2 linked regions of the Bremerella alba genome follow. The main gene of each other region encodes a partner of the protein of the gene in region 2 in a complex. Links are inferred from orthologs where the notes say so. Each region holds a gene or a part of one and is shown on either strand. Other genes may lie near its edges.

Region 1 (3,249 bases), on a different replicon or contig from region 2:
TGGTGTGATATCGATCGGATTGGCTTCCACGCTTAGCTCGGCACCTTCGGCTAAGGGAAACCATGTCGTTGCCAAGGAAAGCAGCCGCTCGAGTTCTGGTGGCGAAAGGTGGGTCGGAGTTCCACCTCCTAGAAAAAGCGTGTCGACCTCGTGCGGCTGATCGAGCTGTTGAAGTTCCTTTTCGATCGCTTCCAGGTAAGCAGCGGTTAGGTCGTCGCGGCCTGCGATGACCGTGAAGTTGCAGTAGCCGCAGCGGTGCGTACAAAAGGGGACATGGATGTAAGCACTACGCGGCGACTCGTTCATAGCGTGGGGGTCGCTCATGAGAAGTGAACGCTCACAACCATAAATGCAGTCGACCGTCGAGCATGTCCGGCAGCTTGGCTTTGACATGCTCTTGGATCTGACGATTGTTGTACCGCGTACTAAAATGCGAGGCGATGATCTTTTGATTCTGGAAACGAGTCTGGCGGGCCACCACGTCATCTAAGTGAATGTGACCCATTTTGTGGATCTTTTCCTTACGATGCTCGGGCGAGACGAACGTCATTTCCATAATTAGAATGTCCGCTTCATAGAACTGCGGATTGTCATCCATTGCCTCGGCTCGGCTGTCTCCCAGGTAAGCCAAGAGCGGATGACGATGCTCTTCGGTGACTTCGGTGCCACTAATTCGCAGGTCACGGATTTGCTCTCCTTGAAGCTTTTGATACTCCGCTTTTAATTTTCGGCGTCGCTGAGAAACGATATAGCCAACCGAAGGGACGGTGTGCTTGGTCTCGTAGGTATTGACGACCAACTCACGCGAGAGTTCGATTTCGTCTCCTGGCTGAACAGGATGAATGGTGCACGGCATCTTTCCGCGATCCAATCGGCTAAAAGCTTTGAGTACCTGTAGCGCCGGGCCGACGGCAACTTCCGGCATATAGATCACCGGAGGAGGCATTTTCATCAACCGGCGACGCGAGACATACACCGGCAGCGCAGCGATATGATCTAGGTGGGCATGGGAAACAAACCACGTTGCCGTGCCCATGAAGTCCCACGGCTGTAGACCAAGATCGAAGCCGAGCTTCATCTCGGGAATGCGCCAATAGGTTTGAACGGCCGCGCGGGAATAGCCCTCGATCGTCAGTCCGTTAAATTCAATTTTTCGCAGTGGTGCGTTGTCGAGCATGATCGTGAAAGTTTGAGTTGTGTATCTCGTCGTGTTTCGTCATCACCCTCGATCGGGCAGGCCAGTGTTAATTCGGTATCAAATCGCCATGAAAGCGGTTCACACCTAATCGAGGTGCCGTGGGTCGAGGAAGGGAAGGACGGCCTTCTGTGAAGTTAGGTTCACTCCGCAGATGTTATTCCTGATTTGTATTCATCGACATCTTCAAACTGGACGTTCGCCGAGAATCCTTCGCCGGCGGTGAGCCAGATCTCGTTGTCGCCCTCGTCCTGATGTGCCAGCGTATTATAGTGGCGGATCAGTTCCAGCAGGGCGAGGAAGATGCCAATGATTCGGGTCTTGGCCGCATCTGGCGGAAAAAGAGTGTGAAAGCGGACCTTTCCCTCTTGAACGATCCGCTCGTGAACGACTTTCATGTGTACGCGGATCGGCGTGTCGTCGTAAACGATATTGGTCGGCTGTTGGGCCTTATTGTCTTTCAGCAGGCGATTGAGCGCGCTTACCAAGTCCCATAGCTCGACTTCATTGATCGGTTGGTCGGCCATATCGACCTTGCGCGGTGGCAGGTCGTCGGCAATGCGGGTAAAACGCCGCTGCCAGTTGCGACCTTGATCTTCCAGCAAGCTCGAGGCGTCTTTGAATCGCTTGTATTCTAAAAGACGTTCGACGAGTTGTTCGCGCGGATCGTCAATTGCCTCTTCGTCTGTGTCTTCGGCTTGGGGCAGGACAAGCTTCGATTTGATCTCAATCAGCGTGCTGGCCATCTCTAGGAAGTCGGCCACGCTGTTGACATCCATGGCCTTGAGGATATCCAGATAGGCCAGATATTGTTTGGTTACCTGAGCAATGGGAATGTCGACGATGTCAAGTTCGTGCTTGCGGACCAGGTACAACAAAAGATCGAGCGGCCCCCGGTAGATGGGAATTTCAACTCGAAAGTTCATTGATTCGTACCTGTTGTTTCACGACATCTGGTCCCCTCTCCACTGTCTGTGGGAATAAGGGGGTGATCTTTGGACCTGCTTCAGTCCCTCATCCTATCCCTCTCACCAAGGAGGCGAGGGGAGAAGATCTGAGGGACTAACCCATTATTCCTCTTCGTCGTCTCCACCGGAAGGGAAATGGGTGGTCCAGCTGTCGATTTGATCGTGAACTTCTTCCAGAGAGAGTTTCCTGAGCGGAATCGCTTCGCCAGGTTGCCAGGCTTCGTTTTCGGTTGAGAAGCTAGCTTCGAGTTCGACCTTGGTCACTTCTTCATCTAAGGCCTTGAGCCAAGCCGGGATATCGAGCCCCACGCCACTGGGCTCTTCGACCAACGCTTCTGCCTCGTCGACAAGAAGCTTGAAAGCCGTGTCGGCGTCTTCGCTGCCCATGTTGGTCATCGCTTGTTCGACTAGCGAGCAGATCCGGTCGACTGCCAACGGTCGCACAAAACGTTCCTTGATACGATCGGCCACTGTTGGCATTTGCATGGCGTACTCGCGCTGTAGTGTGCCAAGCTTCTGCACATACTTGTCTGCTTCGTCTTCAATGCGATCCGCTAACGCTTTGCGCCACATCTGGGCTGCTTCCGCGTGCCCGGTCCGAACCAAAACTTCGTGCGTCATGACAATCGGTTTTAGATTCCAAGAGACCCGATCGTAGGCGGTCCGCAAACGTAGGAAGTCGAGGAACATGTACAGGTACTCGCCGCGGTCGCTCTGCGTAGTCGTGCTGTTGTAATCGCGATACTCGGCGAAATTCTCCAGGACTGCTTCTAACACCATACTGAAGCACGCAATCGCTTCGGTTCGATTGATATTGGTTCCCATGGCCTGAATGAACAGGGGCCAGTCTTCTTCAGGCCATTGCTGGCGAACTTTTTCGATCCAGGTTTCCACGCCGCCATGCAAGATGCTGCGAATGTTACCACGGTTAAAAAAGTGTTGCGTGAACAGGTCGGCACCGTACCGCTGAATGAAAGCTTGAACGAGCTTCCATTGTCCAGGGTCGGAAAACTTCTCAACTGCCGACAAACGCAGTGTGCGGCTATGATTAAGCCATACAATCAGGAGGTTCTGCGTGACATGTTC
Region 2 (4,431 bases):
GTATTCACCCGGAGGAAGGCCTGCCGATCGATCCATTGCGAATTGGCCATCATGAATCTCAGTCCCCGCGCTCGTTCCCGCAGACAAATCCATAGGCTCGAAGCTGATCGCACCAGAATCTAACGCTTCGCCATGCAGCGTTACCATGCCGTCGACTGCCTGACGGTTCCAGCCGTCGTCGGCAGCGATACACCCGGTGGCCGTCGATAGACACCCAACCAAGAGTAATACCAGCCAGCCGTCAAATTCCTTCGTCGATCTCATAAAAACTCGGCCTTGTACATTGCCTGAATTGAAGGGGATGCCACGGTTTAAAGCTATCCGCCCTTGGACATGCTGGGTTCTTGAGCAGAACCGGGGCTAAAATAGCCAAAAACACCCTGGGTATCACGTGACATCATTATGCAACTGCAATGCCAACCTAGTCAATCAATAATTCCAAAAGAGAAGCAAAAGAACTAACTACCTGCCGACACAGGTCCGTGGCATCGAATGCGAGCCCAACCGCACTAAGACTTAAGCCACCGAGATATCGCCGTCACCCGTTTCGTTCACATCGTCGAAACGCACGCTCACGCGTTTCGAGATGCCGGACTCTTGCATGGTCACGCCGTGCAGGGTCGTGGCGGCGGCCATGGTGGCTTTCGAGTGGCTCACGATGACGAAGCGGGTCCAATCTAAGAATCCGTTCAGCACGTCGACGAAGCGGCCAATGTTGGCTTCGTCTAAAGGGCCGTCCACTTCGTCCAGAATACAGAACGGGCTAGGGCGGAACTGGAAGATGGCCAGCAGCAAGGTAACAGCCGTCAAAGCACGTTCGCCACCGGAAAGCAGCGAGATGTTGAGCGAGCTTTTGCCGGGGGGGGTGGCGATGACATCGATGCCGGCTTCCAGGATGTCGACTCCTTCTTCGATGATAATATCGGCCGAACCGCCACCGAACACGCGGCGGAACATCACCTGGAAGTTGCTACGAACCGTTTCCAGCGTCTCCTCGAATAGGCGGCGGCTGTCGATGTTGATCTTGCTGATGATCTTCTCGAGCGACTCCTTCGCCTCGGTCAGGTCTTTCAGTTGGCCATCGAGCTGTTCGAAGCGGGCCTGGAATTCGTCCAGCTCTTTCAAGGCCTCCATGTTGACCGAACCGATGTTGCTAATCTTGCGGCGCAGGTCGGCAATCTCTTCGTCGATTGCAGCCCGATCACCAGGCAGTTCGATTTCTTCAGTATCGAGATCGACCTCGGATATCTCGATTTGGTAGTCGTCTCGCAAACGCCGCTCGAGCGTGCTCCGTTCGTGCCGCAGATCGGTAAAGGACAGCTCCTTGCGGTGTAGCTGATCGTCGGCAGTACGCTGCTTTTGCCGGGCTTCGACCAGCTTGGCCGTATGTCCGGACTTCTCTTTTTCCAGGTCCTTACGAGCCGCACGCTCGGTTGTCAGCAGCTCTTGCGACTCGGTCAGCTGCAGCATCGCCGAAGCGTACTCGCTGGTGGCCCGGAGGATTTCCAGCTGCTGACCTTCAAGCTTCTTACGATTCAGGCCGATGGCCGTTTGAATCTCTTCGACCGCAGTCTTCCGTTCATCGAGGTTGGCTTGCAGCCGCTCGCTGCTGGCCTGATGGGCTTCGACCTGCTGCTCGGACCGGGCCAATTCCACCTTCAGGCCGGTAATCTGACTGCGGCTATCGCTCAGGCTCGCTTCTAGTTCCCCGAGGGCCTGGGTCAGCTCTTCGCTGTCGTGTTCTAACTGGGTGATTGTTTCCCGTGTCGAAGCAAGCTCTTGCTCTTGATCGTTCAGTTGCTTCTGATCGTTCTCGATACGAGCCGAAATCGTTTCCCGCTGCTCGATTCGCTTGGACAGCTCGGAGTCCGCATCGGCGATTCGCGACTCAAGCCGCTGCTTCACCAGACGATGTTCGGTGAGTACCGACGAGGCCTCTTGCTGCTGTCCGACCAGATCTTCCAAGGCCTGTTTTTGCTGGGCGACGGCGGACTGAATTTCTTCGAGACTCGCTTGCTTCTTCTCTAACGCTTGCTGGAGCTTCTCGACTTCATTGCGAAGAGCCCGCAATTCACTACGCCGCGAGATGATTCCACCCACGTTGGTCGTCGGTCCGGCATACACACGACCGTCGGCCTCGAGCATTTCACCGTCGCGTGTGACGAAGCGTAGCGGCTGCGAGTAACGTTTTTTGAGTTCCAACGCGCTGCGAGCATTGTCGACAAACCAAATGCCACCTAGCAGGAAGGACGCCACCGGCTGGAATTCGTCTTCCACTTCGGCAAAGTCGAGGGCATTCCCCATCACGCCTGGTTCGTGCCGCAGTCCCGAGGGTTCGTCGTGTTGGGGATCGGGCAGCGACTGCATGTCGAGCAAACCGACGCGGCCTGGGAAGATCACTTCTCGCTCCAGCACTTGCTGCAGCAGCTCGCCATTTTCCAAGATCACCAGTTGAGCCGAATCCCCGAGGGCAATTTCGATCAGCCGAGCATATTCGACATCAACCCGCACCACGTCGGCGACCAGGCCAATCACCGATTGAAACAAAGGAAGTCGCTCGACACGTGCCCGGGACAGGATTTCCTTGACGCCGGAGTTGACCCCTTCGCTGGTACGCTCCAGTTCATCGAGCACAGAGGCCCGTTCCGCGGCAACTGCCCGGCGGCGAGACAATGCGTCTAAGTCAGCCTGAATGTCAGCCGCTTCCTGCTCTTGCTTCCCGAGCGATCCTTTCGCGTCGGTCACTTCCGCCTTGGCAGTCGAAAGGTGCTCGATCAGGCCCCCTTCGTCTTGGGTCAACTGCTCGAGCTCGCTCCGGTGCTCACCCAGGCGGGTCTCGTCGCGTTCGATGTTCTTCTCGATCGCTTCCAGTTGGTTCTGGTCGCTCTCGATACGGGCCTTCACGGCGCCCAAGGCATTGTCAAGCGTCGAGACGTTCCGCAGCAGTTCTAGATGTTGCTGACGGTTGGTTTCGCCTTGCTCGCGTTTGGCTTCGATTTCAGCTTGCACTTCCTGGGTGGCAGCTTCGACGCTTTCCAGGTCAGCCGAGACCACATCACGCTGCGTTTTCGCCTTCGAGAGCAGTTGCTGCGATGCGGCCAGGTCGGCGGTGAGCGTTCGCAGCGAACCGAAATTGCGGACCAGACTCACCGAAAGGGAGGTCGACTCCTGCTCCAGGTCATTCAGCAAGCGGTACTGCATGCCGGATGAAGAATGCAAGGTCGCCAGACGCTGGGCCAGCTTCGCGTGCTGCTCTTCTTTTTGCGTGAGGATCGATTGCAGCTCGAACAGCTTTGCTTCCGCACCTTCCAGGCCGGCCTCCGCCGTGCTGATCACCTGCTGAGCGTTGGCCTGATCTAAGCGGAGTGCTTCCAGTTCGCTGGAATACTTCTCGACACGGACCGATAGGCTGTTCCAGTCTTCCATCCCCACGACGGTTCGTAGCAATTGAAGACGCTCGGTATATTCGCGGTACTTCTGGGCTTTGCCAGCCTGGGCTTTGATGCTGCGATAGCGCGAGCCAACTTCTTCGACAATGTCGGACAGCCGCACCAGGTTCAGATCGACACGGTCGAGACGTCGCTGCGTTTCCAGTTTCTTAGCCTTAAAGCGGCTAATCCCGGCGGCCTCTTCAAACACAGCGCGGCGATCGCGGGGCGATGCCTGAAGCAGCGTATCGACTTTGCCCTGCTCGATAATACTGTACGCGTCGGTTCCGATGCCGGTGCCGCGGCAGAGGTCTTTCACATCACGCAGGCGACAGGGATGCCGGTTGATGAGATATTCGCCTTCGCCGCTGCGAAAGACGCGTCGGGTGACGTGCACTTCCGGGGCGTCGATGGGCAGAGTGCCTTCGGCGTTATCGAACACGATGGTCGCCTCGGCGGCGTTCATCGGCTTGCGGCCATGGGCGCTGGAGCCTTTGAAGATGACGTCGGCCATCTCCTTGCCACGCAGGCTTTTGGCGCTCTGCTCCCCTAAGACCCACTTGATCGCGTCGACGATATTCGATTTGCCGGAACCGTTAGGGCCGACAACGACCGTTATTCCCTCAGGGAATTCCAGGCGAGTCTTGTCGGCAAAACTCTTAAAGCCGTGAAGCTCTAAGGCCTTCAGCATATTCGGCTCCGACGGAGTGACGGATTAAAGGAACACAGTGGATAAACACTTTAGAGTCCTCTAATCGAACGACGGGATCAAGGTGTCATCCCCTTCCGCGTAGGTGGTTACCTCGGAAGACTCTTCGGTTTTGGCAGGTTCTGACGACTGGGAGAAGTTATCCGTGAAATTTTCTTCCGATACCGACTCTTTGGCCATCAACTCTTCCGAGCGTACATAATTGCGATCGGGACGCGGCATTGCGTTCACTTCGACGCGAGCGGTCAGGAAACCCTCGTTTCGCAAGGCGAAGACATTCCGGATGATTTCGCC

The links.
Region 1: the proteins of smc (region 2) and HOV93_RS02195 are in contact, whole or in part, in a crystal structure (PDB 3ZGX), measured with the Bacillus subtilis proteins. The link is inferred for Bremerella alba from one-to-one orthologs.

Annotation. Positions count from the first base shown.
Region 1 is NZ_JABRWO010000001.1:560,604-563,852, reverse strand. The notes cover bases 231-3,163. They hold HOV93_RS02195 (segregation and condensation protein A), read right to left. Parts: upstream 2,122-3,163; coding sequence 1,339-2,121; downstream 231-1,338. Other genes in these bases: HOV93_RS02190 (hypothetical protein), read right to left, coding at 2,266-3,163; HOV93_RS02200 (MBL fold metallo-hydrolase), read right to left, coding at 338-1,177; hemW (radical SAM family heme chaperone HemW), read right to left, coding at 231-324. In the rest of the region: more of hemW, read right to left, coding at 1-230; more of HOV93_RS02190, read right to left, coding at 3,164-3,249. UniProt on the Bacillus subtilis protein: Participates in chromosomal partition during cell division. May act via the formation of a condensin-like complex containing Smc and ScpB that pull DNA away from mid-cell into both cell halves.
Region 2 is NZ_JABRWO010000011.1:30,250-34,680, reverse strand. What follows is about bases 317-4,431. They hold smc (chromosome segregation protein SMC), read right to left. Parts: upstream 4,120-4,431; coding sequence 517-4,119; downstream 317-516. Other genes in these bases: HOV93_RS18690 (flagellar basal body P-ring protein FlgI), read right to left, coding at 4,180-4,431. In the rest of the region: HOV93_RS18700 (hypothetical protein), read right to left, coding at 1-264. UniProt on the Bacillus subtilis protein: Required for chromosome condensation and partitioning.